4 regions of the Bacillus shivajii genome follow, and region 4 is predicted to be linked to each of the others. Evidence: a T-box and tRNA genes for the amino acid it is inferred to sense, from the RefSeq annotation. Region 4 holds a T-box; the other regions hold tRNA genes.
The links. The T-box of region 4 lies ahead of thrS (threonine--tRNA ligase). A T-box ahead of a tRNA ligase gene usually reads a tRNA of that ligase, here a tRNA-Thr.
Positions count from the first base shown of each region.

Region 1 (3,523 bases), 1.4 Mb from region 4:
CAAACTCCAAGCAGCGAACTTCAAGAGAAGTAGTAGAGATCAGCACTTATCTAGACACACTACTCAACAAATACCAGCAAATCAACGTACAACAATATAAAAAAGCGCAGTAGTTAAAAGAAAAAAAGAAGGAAGCCAAATTCGAGTGATTTGGCTTCCTTCTTTTTTTATTTTTATTCAGTTAAAAATATGAATGTAGCGGCTTTAAGTTAGGGGTTAATGCACCTGAGGCAAAACTTGTCACTATTCGGTTGTCTGACCTTGTTATTTTAAGCGATTTTGTTTGTATGCTCGTTTATTGAACCCTACAGAATTGAAGCGGCTTCAGTCGAACCTGCTTCGATTTTGTAGGGTTCAAATCATGAATATTATAGAGTATACATGCATAATAAATTGTATATTCTTTTACTACAAAACCAATTATAAAGTACAAAAAAACTCGGGTATATACTTACCCAAGTGGTTGTTTATAGTCATGGTGGAGCCTAGCGGGATCGAACCGCTGACCTCCTGCGTGCAAAGCAGGCGCTCTCCCATCTGAGCTAAGGCCCCGAAGTCTAGCAAATGTAATTCAATGACCTGTTTTAAGTTTATTGTTTCACCATACGTTTAAAAGAAAATGGTGAGCCATGAAGGACTCGAACCTTCGACCCTCTGATTAAAAGTCAGATGCTCTACCAACTGAGCTAATGGCTCGTAGCTTATTCAATGATGCGATTTCATGAAGCTTACGGACGATGTTATGCTTTGTGGTCGTACCTGTTTCTTCCTCTGCTAGCTTGTCCTTCGATGCTTGATGCGTCGAAACAACTCGTAGCTTATTCGTGATGTTAACGCTCGTAACTGAGCTAATGGCTCTCTTTGTTTAAATAACCTGCGAATCTCTTCGTCAGATTCACTCACTCGCTTCCTCACGTATTGAGATACGCTCTGGTACTCGTTCCCTTTCTTCCTCGACCTTCTTGCTTCTTTAAAAAAAGCCTAAATAATCAAGGTCCAGCTACCTTATAAGGATACGATGTTATGCTTCGTGGTCTTACCTGTTTCTTTTTATTTGCAAAAATGCTTTTAAAAAAGAGAATGGCAGGGCTAGCAGGATTCGAACCTGCGAATCACGGAATCAAAATCCGATGCCTTACCGCTTGGCTATAGCCCTATGTAATTTGATAAAATGGTGCTGGCCAGAGGACTTGAACCCCCAACCTACTGATTACAAGTCAGTTGCTCTACCAATTGAGCTAGGCCAGCTTATTATATGGTGGAGGATGGCGGGCTCGAACCACCGACCCCTTGCTTGTAAGGCAAGTGCTCTCCCAACTGAGCTAATCCTCCCTATTTGTTTGAAATAAGCAGCGAATCTCTTTGTCAGATGCGCTCACTCACATCCTCACGTATGTGATATACGCTCCAGTGCTCGTTCCCTTTCTTCCTCGACCTTCTTGTTACTTCCTCTTCTAGCTTTCCAACGAAGCACATGCGTCGTAACAGCTCGAAGCAATTCAGTGAAGCATTTACTCGTTGCTTCTTTCAAACAAAACGATCTGCATAAGGGGCGGTGAATTTCTTCGTCAAATGCACTCGTTCGCGTCCTCATGTATCTTCAATACACTCCGGAGCTCACTCCCTTTTTTCCTTGAACTTCTTGTTTCTCTCAAACAAGATATTCTGCATAAGGGACGGCGAATCTCTTTGTCAGATGCGCTCACTCACAGCTTCTACGCTTACTAATGTGAATCAAATTCATTCAAGATGAAGACAAAAAATAAAAATGGTGACCCGTAGGGGATTCGAACCCCTGTTACCGCCGTGAAAGGGCGGTGTCTTAACCACTTGACCAACGGGCCTTATATTGGAGCTTCCTAGCGGGCTTGAACCGCTGACCTCATCCTTACCATGGATGCGCTCTACCAGCTGAGCTAAGGAAGCAATGGCTCCACAGGCAGGACTCGAACCTGCGACCGATCGGTTAACAGCCGATTGCTCTACCACTGAGCTACTGTGGAATAATATCTATGCCCAGCAACGTCCTACTCTCACAGGGGGAGAGCCCCCAACTACCATCGGCGCTGGAGAGCTTAACTTCCGTGTTCGGCATGGGAACGGGTGTGACCTCTCCGCTATCGTCACTGGACATATGTTGCTCCCCGACTCGCTCGGAGAAGCTTTCTTTGAGACATTTGATATATTACTATTTTTTTTCACGCATTGCAAGTAGTTCCGCTAAAAAAATGAAAAGTTTTTTTAGCTGGCTAAAAGGCCTTTATATCTGCTCATTGAGAGAACACCACACTAATTAATCGTGGTCAATTTAGCTCTTTTTTATTCTTTCCAGTATATTGTTTTTGGCGAACATACTTTAAATATTCTTTCGGTGAAGTAAAACGTTTATACAGTTGAAAAATAAGTTGATACCTTTCTTCCATTGCACGCTTTACTATGCCATCAATGCGCGAGTCAGTTAAGTCTAACAACAATTCCTCTAACTCGCGTTTTAATAAATACTCGACTTCTTGTGATTCTTTCCCGTTTAACATAAGACCAAACATATAGACACCTCCGACAAACTAAAAGCTTCCTTTTTCAAAAAATGTAAGAAGCTGCTAAAAAGATTATTTTCTTTTTTAACTAATTTTATTCATAATTGCCTGTCCACCGAATATAGATGAATTAAAGAATGGACAAGGGGGAAAAATAATGAATTTCATTTGGGTTTGGAACGCGAAAACGTTGAAGCGATATATGATTATAGCGATTGCCGCCTTTTTCACAGCGGGGATTTTTTATGTAGAAAGATCTCAGATCCCTGTTTTTTCAACAGATGATAAAGCTGTTGCCATCTATAAAGTGGAAGCAGAAGATAAAGAAACTTCCCTCACATTTAATGTTAGCTGGGGCGAAGAACGGACAATTCCAATATTAGATACATTAAAAGAACATGAAGTAACTGCAACTTTCTTTGTATCTGCAGCTTGGGCCGAGCGCCACCCTGAAGTTGTAGAACGCATGGCAGAAGATGGGCACGAAATTGGTAGTCACGGGTACCGTCATGAACATTACACTCGTTGGGAAGAAGACCAAATTAAAAAAGATATTCAAACTGCTCATCGTATCGTCCAAGAAATTACGAATGAAGCACCGAAATTTTTACGACCGCCAAATGGGTCATTTGATCAGCGTGTCTTGAATGTCGCGGAAAACTTAAATTATGACGTCATTCATTGGAGTATCGATACTCAAGATTGGACAAATCCTGGAGTTGATAACATCGTCGATACCGTCGTCTCTAATATTTCAAACGGAGATATTGTCTTGTTCCATGCTTCAGATTCAGCAAAGCAAACAAATGAAGCATTGCCAACAATTCTTGATGCTCTAAAAGGAAAAGGCTATGAATTCCCAACCATTTCAGAGCTCATTTCTGGATCTGAAATATCAACAGAAGAAGTACGGTAAACAAAAAACCATAAAATCCCAGGTGCCTGGCGCCTGGGATTTTATGGTTTTTATCCTTTTTGTTTCTTTT
Region 1 is NZ_CP084703.1:187,391-190,913, reverse strand. Features, by position in the region: gene LGQ02_RS01030 (aspartyl-phosphate phosphatase Spo0E family protein) at 1-113, shown strand, start outside; tRNA gene LGQ02_RS01025 (tRNA-Ala) at 477-552, opposite strand; tRNA gene LGQ02_RS01020 (tRNA-Lys) at 621-696, opposite strand; tRNA gene LGQ02_RS01015 (tRNA-Gln) at 1,082-1,156, opposite strand; tRNA gene LGQ02_RS01010 (tRNA-Thr) at 1,173-1,248, opposite strand; tRNA gene LGQ02_RS01005 (tRNA-Val) at 1,257-1,332, opposite strand; tRNA gene LGQ02_RS01000 (tRNA-Glu) at 1,770-1,844, opposite strand; tRNA gene LGQ02_RS00995 (tRNA-Thr) at 1,851-1,926, opposite strand; tRNA gene LGQ02_RS00990 (tRNA-Asn) at 1,929-2,003, opposite strand; rRNA gene rrf (5S ribosomal RNA) at 2,015-2,131, opposite strand; gene LGQ02_RS00980 (hypothetical protein) at 2,304-2,546, opposite strand; gene pdaB (polysaccharide deacetylase family sporulation protein PdaB) at 2,695-3,453, shown strand; gene LGQ02_RS00970 (KinB-signaling pathway activation protein) at 3,504-3,523, opposite strand, start outside.
Region 1: it encodes a tRNA-Thr, which carries the amino acid that the T-box ahead of thrS (threonine--tRNA ligase) is inferred to sense. The anticodon was not compared.

Region 2 (3,523 bases), 1.2 Mb from region 4:
GTACTAGGATAAAAGTATTCACCTTAATAAATTAATATGCGGGTGTAGTTTAGTGGTAAAACCTCAGCCTTCCAAGCTGATGTCGTGAGTTCGATTCTCATCACCCGCTCCATTTTTAAAAAAATGGGCCTGTAGCTCAGCTGGTTAGAGCGCACGCCTGATAAGCGTGAGGTCGGTGGTTCGAGTCCACTCAGGCCCACCATACTACAATAACTTTGTTGAAGGTTAAACTGATTCTTGTGGAATTATAGATAGGCCCATTGGTCAAGTGGTTAAGACACCGCCCTTTCACGGCGGTAACAGGGGTTCGAATCCCCTATGGGTCACCATCTGGAGGATTAGCTCAGTTGGGAGAGCACTTGCCTTACAAGCAAGGGGTCGGTGGTTCGAGCCCGCCATCCTCCACCATTTACAATTACACACGACTCATAATCGTGTTCATAAAAAAATTATTATTAACGCCGCGGGGTGGAGCAACGAGCGCGACATCGTCGAATGATCTACGAGTTGTCTCGACGCAAAAACTACAAAGCGTTGCTAGAAGAGGAAGAGACAGTCAAAAACGCTACGGAGCAAAACATCATCCGTAAGCATTCATAACGCCGCGGGGTGGAGCAGTCTGGTAGCTCGTCGGGCTCATAATCCGAAGGTCGGTGGTTCAAATCCGCCCCCCGCAACCAATATTATTATCAACCTAAATAAAGACTATGAAAAGATGATTTGATTTCGTTGTGTAGTATTTAACATCCATGCATATCATGCAGGAGATCGTGGATTCTAGTTTCCGGCAGGACCGCCATTTGGCTCGGTAGCTCAGTCGATGGAACAATGATCAATTATTTCGCTGTAATACAGCGAGTTGTCTCGACGCACAAACTACAAAGCGGTGCTAGAAGAGGAAGAGACAGTCTAATATGATACGGAGCAAAACATCATCCGTAAGCTTTCATAACGCCGCGGGGTGGAGCAACGAGCGCAACATCGTCGAATGATCTACGAGTTGTCTCGACGCATAAACTACAAAGCGGTGGTAGAAGAGGAAGAGACAGTCTAAAATGCTACGGAGCAAAACATCATCCGTAAGCTTTCATAACGCCGCGGGGTGGAGCAGTCTGGTAGCTCGTCGGGCTCATAATCCGAAGGTCGGTGGTTCAAATCCGCCCCCCGCAACCAATATTATTATCAACCTAAATAAAGACTATGAAAAGATGATTTGATTTCGTTGTGTAGTATTTAACATCCATGCATATCATGCAGGAGATCGTGGATTCTGGTTTCCGGCAGGACCGCCATTTGGCTCGGTCGCTTAGTCGATGGAACAATGATCAATTATTTCGCTGTAATACAGCGAGTTGTCTCGACGCACAAACTACAAAGCGGTGCTAGAAGAGGAAGAGACAGTCTAATATGATACGGAGCAAAACATCATCCGTAAGCTTTCATAACGCCGCGGGGTGGAGCAACGAGCGCAACATCGTCGAATGATCTACGAGTTGTCTCGACGCATAAACTACAAAGCGGTGGTAGAAGAGGAAGAGACAGTCTAAAATGCTACGGAGCAAAACATCATCCGTAAGCTTTCATAACGCCGCGGGGTGGAGCAGTCTGGTAGCTCGTCGGGCTCATAATCCGAAGGTCGGTGGTTCAAATCCGCCCCCCGCAACCAATATTATTATCAACCTAAATAAAGACTATGAAAAGATGATTTGATTTCGTTGTGTAGTATTTAACATCCATGCATATCATGCAGGAGATCGTGGATTCTGGTTTCCGGCAGGACCGCCATTTGGCTCGGTCGCTTAGTCGATGGAACAATGATCAATTATTTCGCTGTAATACAGCAAGTTGTCTCGACGCATAAACTACAGAGTGGTGGTAGAAGAGGAAGAGACAGTCAAAAACGCTACGGAGCACAACATCATCCGTAAGTTTTCATAACGTCGCGGGGTGGAGCAGTCTGGTAGCTCGTCGGGCTCATAACCCGAAGGTCGGTGGTTCAAATCCGCCCCCCGCAACCAATATTATTATCAATCTAAATAAAGTATGAAAAGATGTAGTGGTCCCGTGGTGTAGCGGTTAACATGCCTGCCTGTCACGCAGGAGATCGCGGGTTCGATTCCCGTCGGGACCGCCATTTGGCTCGGTAGCTCAGTCGGTAGAGCAACGGACTGAAAATCCGTGTGTCGGCGGTTCGATTCCGTCCCGAGCCACCATTTTTTTGCTGGCCTAGCTCAATTGGTAGAGCAACTGACTTGTAATCAGTAGGTTGGGGGTTCAAGTCCTCTGGCCAGCACCATTTATTTTGACACGAAGCGTTACATCGTCCGTAAGCTTCATGAAACATCATCATCGCAAATACTGCGAGCCATTAGCTCAGTTACGAGCATTTTCATCACGAAACCGCTGCGAGTTGTTTCGACGCATTAGGCATCGAGGATAAGCTAGCAGAGGAAGAAACAGGTACGAAGACGAAGCGTTACATCGTCCGTAAGCTTCATGAGATATCATCATCGCAAATACTGCGAGCCATTAGCTCAGTTGGTAGAGCATCTGACTTTTAATCAGAGGGTCGAAGGTTCGAGTCCTTCATGGCTCACCATTTTTATGCGGGTGTGGCGGAATTGGCAGACGCGCTAGACTTAGGATCTAGTGCCTTCGGGCGTGGGGGTTCGACTCCCTCCACCCGCACCATTACATATTGATACCATCAAGTTTCTTGCAAATAGCAAGGAACTTTTTTTATTGTCTTTCGCACAGCTAAAAAGGGATTTATAATTAATAATGTTGGGCTCTATACTGAATGTTGTGGTCGCCCTTATGATTAATGGACAACAATATTTGGTTCTATACTGAATGTTGTGGTCACCCTTATCGGATCAATGTTTCTCTTTGATCTAAAAAAAGACAAAAAAATAGCACCCAATTCTCTCTTTTTGTTAACCTTGAGTTACCACACAAAAAGAAACAAGGAGAGAATTAAGGTGCAACTAGATTTTATCACAAAGTTATTAGGGATTAAAGACAAGCATGTATTCGTATTTGATTCAGGAGAAGAAGAACAGTGCTTTTGGTTTGAACTTCATAGCGAAGTCCGAAAACAAAAGTGCCCAAAATGTAAAGAGAAGACAAAGCGAATCCATGGATATAGAATGCAATCGATTCAAGGAGCTCAGATAGCAGAGAAAAAGGTTTACTTACAATTAAGGAAACGCAGATATCGTTGTATGAACTGTGGCCATGCATTTTTTGAGAAGTTATCTTTTCTAGATAAATACCAACGACATACATCAATGCTTGCTCAAGAAGCGTTATCCTTATGTTCTGAAATGAGTTTTACACACGCAGCTAGAATCTCAGGAATGAGTACGAATCGTTACCTCCGCCTATTTGACAAACGGAAGATAACTGTAAACAAAGTCCTTCCAAGAGCGATTGCGATTGATGAGTTTAAGGGAGATGCAGGTAAAGAAAAGTACCAAACTGTGATCGTTGATGTAGAAAATCGACATATCATTGATATATT
Region 2 is NZ_CP084703.1:1,958,135-1,961,657, forward strand. Features, by position in the region: tRNA gene LGQ02_RS09585 (tRNA-Gly) at 39-112, shown strand; tRNA gene LGQ02_RS09590 (tRNA-Ile) at 126-202, shown strand; tRNA gene LGQ02_RS09595 (tRNA-Glu) at 255-329, shown strand; tRNA gene LGQ02_RS09600 (tRNA-Val) at 333-408, shown strand; tRNA gene LGQ02_RS09605 (tRNA-Met) at 604-680, shown strand; tRNA gene LGQ02_RS09610 (tRNA-Met) at 1,097-1,173, shown strand; tRNA gene LGQ02_RS09615 (tRNA-Met) at 1,590-1,666, shown strand; tRNA gene LGQ02_RS09620 (tRNA-Met) at 1,942-2,018, shown strand; tRNA gene LGQ02_RS09625 (tRNA-Asp) at 2,059-2,134, shown strand; tRNA gene LGQ02_RS09630 (tRNA-Phe) at 2,138-2,213, shown strand; tRNA gene LGQ02_RS09635 (tRNA-Thr) at 2,221-2,296, shown strand; tRNA gene LGQ02_RS09640 (tRNA-Lys) at 2,524-2,599, shown strand; tRNA gene LGQ02_RS09645 (tRNA-Leu) at 2,607-2,691, shown strand; gene LGQ02_RS09650 (ISL3 family transposase) at 2,982-3,523, shown strand, end outside.
Region 2: it encodes a tRNA-Thr, which carries the amino acid that the T-box ahead of thrS (threonine--tRNA ligase) is inferred to sense. The anticodon was not compared.

Region 3 (3,523 bases), 1.4 Mb from region 4:
CCAATGACCCTCCACGGTTGAGCCGTGGGCTTTCACATCAGACTTAAGAGACCGCCTGCGCGCGCTTTACGCCCAATAATTCCGGACAACGCTTGCCCCCTACGTATTACCGCGGCTGCTGGCACGTAGTTAGCCGGGGCTTTCTGGTTAGGTACCGTCAAGGTGCCGCCCTATTCGAACGGCACTTGTTCTTCCCTAACAACAGAGCTTTACAATCCGAAGACCGTCATCACTCACGCGGCGTTGCACCGTCAGGCTTTCGCCCATTGCGGATGATTCCCTACTGCTGCCTCCCGTAGGAGTCTGGACCGTGTCTCAGTTCCAGTGTGGCCGATCACCCTCTCAGGTCGGCTACGCATCGTCGCCTTGGTAAGCTCTTACCTCACCAACTAGCTAATGCGCCGCGGGCCCATCTTACAGTGTTAGGATAAATCCCAACTTTTACAATAGAGTCATGCGACTCTATTGGTCATCTGGTATTAGCCCCGGTTTCCCGGAGTTATCCCAGTCTGTAAGGCAGGTTGCCCACGTGTTACTCACCCGTCCGCCGCTGACCTCATAAAAGTAAACTTTTAATTGGTCCGCTCGACTTGCATGTATTAGGCACGCCGCCAGCGTTCGTCCTGAGCCAGGATCAAACTCTCCAATAAAGTGAGTTTGATGTCTCTGACATCATAAGAAAATTTCATTGACGGGATATTTTCATATCCCATTTCGCTTGGCTTTTTGTTTAGTTTTCAAAGGTCAATACTTGGTGGAGCCTAGCGGGATCGAACCGCTGACCTCCTGCGTGCAAAGCAGGCGCTCTCCCAGCTGAGCTAAGGCCCCATTTAAGATGGTCGGGAAGACAGGATTTGAACCTGCGACCCCTTGGTCCCAAACCAAGTGCTCTGCCAAGCTGAGCTACTTCCCGTTTTATTTATGCAAATTATAAATTGGCGCGCCCGAGAGGAGTCGAACCCCTAACCTTTTGATCCGTAGTCAAACGCTCTATCCAATTGAGCTACGGGCGCATTTTTTTAGCAGCATTTGATATGTTATCAAGGACAAATCAATTTGTCAATAGCTTTCAAAAATAAAAATGGTGCCGAGGGCCGGACTTGAACCGGCACGGTAGTCACCTACCGCAGGATTTTAAGTCCTGTGTGTCTGCCAATTCCACCACCCCGGCAGGACTTTGAAAACTATATTTTACTAAAAGAAATTATGGAGCGGAAGACGAGATTCGAACTCGCGACCCCCACCTTGGCAAGGTGGTGTTCTACCACTGAACTACTTCCGCGAATTGGTGCGGGTGGAGGGAGTCGAACCCCCACGTCATAAGACACTAGATCCTAAGTCTAGCGCGTCTGCCAATTCCGCCACACCCGCATAAATGGTGAGCCATGAAGGACTCGAACCTTCGACCCTCTGATTAAAAGTCAGATGCTCTACCAACTGAGCTAATGGCTCTTAAATTTTAAAGTGGTGCTGGCCAGAGGACTTGAACCCCCAACCTACTGATTACAAGTCAGTTGCTCTACCAATTGAGCTAGGCCAGCATAATATATGGTGGAGGATGGCGGGCTCGAACCACCGACCCCTTGCTTGTAAGGCAAGTGCTCTCCCAACTGAGCTAATCCTCCATTTTTAATCGCCCAGCAACGTCCTACTCTCACAGGGGGAGAGCCCCCAACTACCATCGGCGCTGGAGAGCTTAACTTCCGTGTTCGGCATGGGAACGGGTGTGACCTCTCCGCTATCGTCACTGGACTTATGAAATTGAGAAGTATTGTACTCTCAAAACTAGATAACATTTGACTGATGACCTTCGGTCTGAAGGTTAATGTAATACTTTGGTTAAGCCCTCGATCGATTAGTATCTCTCAGCTCCACGTGTTGCCACGCTTCCACATGAGACCTATCAACCTCATCTTCTCTGAGGGATCTTACTCACTTGACGTGATGGGAAATCTCATCTTGAGGGGGGCTTCATGCTTAGATGCTTTCAGCACTTATCCCGTCCACACGTAGCTACCCAGCTATGCTCTTGGCAGAACAACTGGTACACCAGCGGTGTGTCCATCCCGGTCCTCTCGTACTAAGGACAGCTCCTCTCAAATTTCCTACGCCCGCGACGGATAGGGACCGAACTGTCTCACGACGTTCTGAACCCAGCTCGCGTACCGCTTTAATGGGCGAACAGCCCAACCCTTGGGACCTACTTCAGCCCCAGGATGCGATGAGCCGACATCGAGGTGCCAAACCTCCCCGTCGATGTGGACTCTTGGGAGAGATTAGCCTGTTATCCCCAGGGTAGCTTTTATCCGTTGAGCGACGGCCCTTCCATACGGTGCCGCCGGATCACTAAGCCCGACTTTCGTCCCTGCTCGACCTGTATGTCTCGCAGTCAAGCTCCCTTATGCCTTTGCACTCTGCGAATGATTTCCAACCATTCTGAGGGAACCTTTGGGCGCCTCCGTTACTTTTTAGGAGGCGACCGCCCCAGTCAAACTGCCCACCTGACACTGTCCCTGAACCGGATCACGGTCCGAGGTTAGAATTCCAGTACAGCCAGGGTAGTATCCCACCGACGCCTCCACCGAAGCTAGCGCTCCGGCTTCCAAGGCTCCTACCTATCCTGTACAAGCTGTACCAAAATCCAATATCAAGCTACAGTAAAGCTCCATGGGGTCTTTCCGTCCTGTCGCGGGTAACCTGCATCTTCACAGGTAATATAATTTCACCGGGTCTCTCGTTGAGACAGTGCCCAAATCGTTGCACCTTTCGTGCGGGTCGGAACTTACCCGACAAGGAATTTCGCTACCTTAGGACCGTTATAGTTACGGCCGCCGTTTACTGGGGCTTCAATTCAGAGCTTCTCCCTAATGGGATAACCCCTCCTCTTAACCTTCCAGCACCGGGCAGGTGTCAGCCCCTATACTTCGCCTTGCGGCTTGGCAGAGACCTGTGTTTTTGATAAACAGTCGTTTGGGCCTATTCACTGCGGCTCTCTCGGGCGTAAACCCTAATAGAGCACCCCTTCTCCCGAAGTTACGGGGTCATTTTGCCGAGTTCCTTAACGAGAGTTCTCCCGCGCGTCTTAGAATTCTCTTCCCGCCTACCTGTGTCGGTTTGCGGTACGGGCACCAGTCACCTCGCTAGAGGCTTTTCTAGGCAGTGTAGGATCAGGAACTTCGCTACTAAAATTTCGCTCGCCATCACAGCTCAGCCTTACGGTAAGCGGATTTACCTACTTACCAGCCTAACTGCTTGGACACGGACATCCAATGCCGTGCTTACCCTACCTTCCTGCGTCCCCCCATTGCTCAAATGGTGACGTGGTGGTACAGGAATTTCAACCTGTTTTCCATCGCCTACGCCTTTCGGCCTCGGCTTAGGTCCCGACTAACCCTGAGCGGACGAGCCTTCCTCAGGAAACCTTAGGCTTTCGACGGAGGGGATTCTCACCCCTCTTTTCGCTACTCATACCGGCATTCTCACTTCCAAGCGCTCCACCCATCCTCTCGGTTGAGCTTCAACG
Region 3 is NZ_CP084703.1:111,358-114,880, reverse strand. Features, by position in the region: rRNA gene LGQ02_RS00560 (16S ribosomal RNA) at 1-650, opposite strand, end outside; tRNA gene LGQ02_RS00555 (tRNA-Ala) at 753-828, opposite strand; tRNA gene LGQ02_RS00550 (tRNA-Pro) at 837-913, opposite strand; tRNA gene LGQ02_RS00545 (tRNA-Arg) at 937-1,013, opposite strand; tRNA gene LGQ02_RS00540 (tRNA-Leu) at 1,083-1,171, opposite strand; tRNA gene LGQ02_RS00535 (tRNA-Gly) at 1,208-1,282, opposite strand; tRNA gene LGQ02_RS00530 (tRNA-Leu) at 1,287-1,371, opposite strand; tRNA gene LGQ02_RS00525 (tRNA-Lys) at 1,377-1,452, opposite strand; tRNA gene LGQ02_RS00520 (tRNA-Thr) at 1,466-1,541, opposite strand; tRNA gene LGQ02_RS00515 (tRNA-Val) at 1,550-1,625, opposite strand; rRNA gene rrf (5S ribosomal RNA) at 1,636-1,752, opposite strand; rRNA gene LGQ02_RS00505 (23S ribosomal RNA) at 1,836-3,523, opposite strand, start outside.
Region 3: it encodes a tRNA-Thr, which carries the amino acid that the T-box ahead of thrS (threonine--tRNA ligase) is inferred to sense. The anticodon was not compared.

Region 4 (3,523 bases):
AGTTTTCTATTACTGACATTGCTTATTTTCAGGCGATCCTAATGGTTACAACCCCCCTCCTCAAATTTTCGAGGACCAGGTCCCCGAAAATTTTGTGAACAAGGAAGGAAGACTTTTCTTCGATATGATTCATAATTGGACAGCACCACCATATATATGTATTAGATGTTTGCAAAGGAAAGAGTTGAATAGCTGACTTAGGATACTGACATGAATACTCTCAACTCGATTTGCACGATTGGGAGGGGCTGCTGTTGTTAACGATTCAATTTAAAGATACTCAGTTATGTGAAGCCTTCTACGATCAACTATGCCTTTCACTACATACGTTTGTCGGTGATAAGGAGTTTGCTTTCATAGAAGATAAGGGGGATCATTCGTTTTTAAAGATAGACTTGCCTTGCCTTAAGAAAAATGGGGCAAATACTAGCCAAGTTGCGTCTGTACTAACTAATGTGACAATTAAAGAAAAGCTCCCCCTTTGGCTTCGAGACTGGGTAAAAGAAGGTTTCTATTATGAAGACCCGTACGAAGTCGAGGCGATTGTAGAATATGCGAAGCAACTATTTTTAAAGGGCAGTAATGAAGTACCGCTAAAAGTTTCCTTTAAGAAGTGGCAACACGGAATTTACAAGTTGTACGATCAATTTATTTATCACTCATTACAATTTTCGTTTGATTCGTTCCTTCGTTTTCGCTTACGGGAAAAGAAAGAAGAGCTTGTTGAAGTTGTAGAAAAGGCGATTGATGAGTATAAGCTTGAACATGATTATCAAGTGATGGTTGCTTCTTGTAGAGATTATTTACAAGCTCATGAACCGCGCATTCATACGATTCATTTATTACTTGATCAGTCAATCGCGATGTATGACAATCATGGCAGACAAATTACAGAAGATGAGCTAAGGAAGTGGTGTTCCAATGAAATATCCTTTGAAGCTCCGTTACCATTTTCTGAGTGGGTGATTAGTCCAACCGTAAGTTTAGCACCAAAAAAGTTAATCATTTATCCTAATCATAATTATGAAGGGTTATTACAGACATTATTTTCAATTTTTGAAGAACGAATTGAAATTCGTTCCGAAGAAAACCCGTCAATATTAAAGGCTTAAATGTATGTTACGTTCATTTTCTAGGAATTGTATAGATGCCTACTTGATTTTATAGAAACAGGTCATTATAATACTATCCATAGAGATGATTGTTCGATTGAAATCTTTTTTGAACAATTATTCATGAATATGAACGTGATGAAGAGGACAAGAGCTTGATCAACCGGCTTTCAGAGAGGGAAACAAATGCTGTGAGTTTCCTAGTACGAGATAAAGTTTACCACCTCAGAGCTTCAGTACGGAACGAGTATGCCTTTAATATGTACTGACGGGACTCCCCGTTACGGAGAAATGAAGCCAATGGACGAATCACTTAATTTGTCTGTTGGAAATTAGGGTGGAACCACGTGTGACACACTCGTCCCTTGCTTGAGGGACGGGTGTTTTTTGTTTTTTAGATCTGTTAAAGTTTAGTGCCGTTATAGAAATGAGTGGTTGTTGTAGGTAAGCGAAAGGCAGCGACTCCATTAACTTCAGTGTGCTACTACTTGTAGAAGAAGAGTCAACATCGGCGCTCTAAAGAAAATTAGCAAGGTCCTCAAAAAAGCGAACATTGCTTAAAACACAACCCGAAGACATCATTATTTAATAAGAAATAAAAAGGAGTGGATTTGTAATGTCAGAAGTAGCAGAACAAATTGTTATGACGTTTCCTGACGGAGCGAAAAAGGAGTTTGAAAAAGGCACGACGACAGAAGAGATAGCTGCTTCGATTTCTCCTGGACTGAAGAAGAACTCTCTAGCAGGAAAAGTTGGGGGAGAGCTTGTAGACTTGAGAACGCCGATTGAAGAAAGTGGAAACATTGAAATCATCACATATGATTCAGATGACGGCCTTGAAATTCTTCGCCATAGTACTGCACACTTGATGGCACAGGCAGTTAAGCGCCTGTTTGATAATGTGAAACTAGGTGTTGGCCCGGTGATTGAAGGTGGATTCTACTATGACATTGATATGGAGCATACATTAACACCTGAAGATTTACCAAAAATCGAGAAAGAAATGAAACGTATCGCTGATGAAAACCTAGAAATTAAACGTGTAGAAGTAACACGTGAAGAAGCAATGAGTCGCTATAAGGAAATAGGCGATGAATTAAAGTTAGAGCTACTTGAAGATATTCCAGCAGGAGAGACAATTAGCATTTATGAACAAGGCGAATTCTTCGACCTTTGTCGTGGTGTGCACGTGCCATCAACAAGTAAAATTAAGAAATTTCAACTTATGCAAATTAACGGTGCATACTGGCGCGGTGACAGCAAAAATAAAATGTTACAACGTATTTACGGCACAGCATTTCCAAAACAGTCACAGCTTGATGAGCACTTACGCTTGTTAGAGGAAGCAAAAGAACGCGATCATCGTAAGCTAGGAAAAGAGCTTGGAATATTCACAGTGAATCAAAAGGTTGGTCAAGGTCTACCACTATGGCTTCCTAAAGGTGCAACGGTTCGTCGTACAATTGAACGTTATATTGTTGATATTGAAGAACGTCTAGGCTATGATCACGTATACACACCGGTGTTAGGAAGTGTTGATCTATACAAAACATCTGGACATTGGGATCATTACAATGAGGACATGTTCCCAGCAATGGAAATGGATAATGAAGATTTAGTGTTACGTCCAATGAACTGTCCGCATCACATGATGATTTATAAAAATCAATTATATAGTTACCGCAACTTGCCGGTACGTATTGCAGAGCTAGGAATGATGCATCGTCATGAAATGTCAGGAGCACTTGCAGGTCTTCAAAGAGTACGTGCTATGACGTTAAATGATGCGCATATTTTCTGTCGTCCAGATCAAATGAAAGAAGAGTTTATTCGTGTGGTTGAATTAATAGAAGCAGTGTATAAAGACTTTGGTATCGAAGACTATTACTTCCGCCTATCTTATCGTGACCCTGAAGATACAGAGAAATATGTTGATAACGATGAGATGTGGGAGAAAGCACAAGCACTTCTAAAAGAAGCGATGGACGACATGGACGTTAAGTACGTTGAAGCTGAAGGAGAAGCAGCGTTTTACGGACCTAAACTTGACGTTCAAGTAAAAACGGCATTAGGAAAAGACGAAACGTTATCAACTGTACAATTAGACTTCCACTTACCAAACCGCTTCGATCTTACGTACGTTGGTGAAGATGGAAAAGAACATCGTCCAGTCGTGATTCACCGTGGTGTTGTTTCAACGATGGAACGTTTCGTTGCTTTCTTAATTGAAGAGTATAAAGGAGCATTCCCAACATGGCTTGCCCCTGTTCAAGTTCAAGCAATTGCTGTTAGTGATGTTCATATGGATTACGTAAGAAAAGTTGAAGATGAGTTGAGAAAAGCGGGAGTACGTGTTCACGTCGATACGAGAGATGAAAAGCTCGGATATAAAATCCGTGAAGCACAAATGC
Region 4 is NZ_CP084703.1:3,187,514-3,191,036, reverse strand. Features, by position in the region: gene LGQ02_RS15505 (putative sporulation protein YtxC) at 255-1,112, shown strand; T-box leader at 1,242-1,481, shown strand; gene thrS (threonine--tRNA ligase) at 1,729-3,523, shown strand, end outside.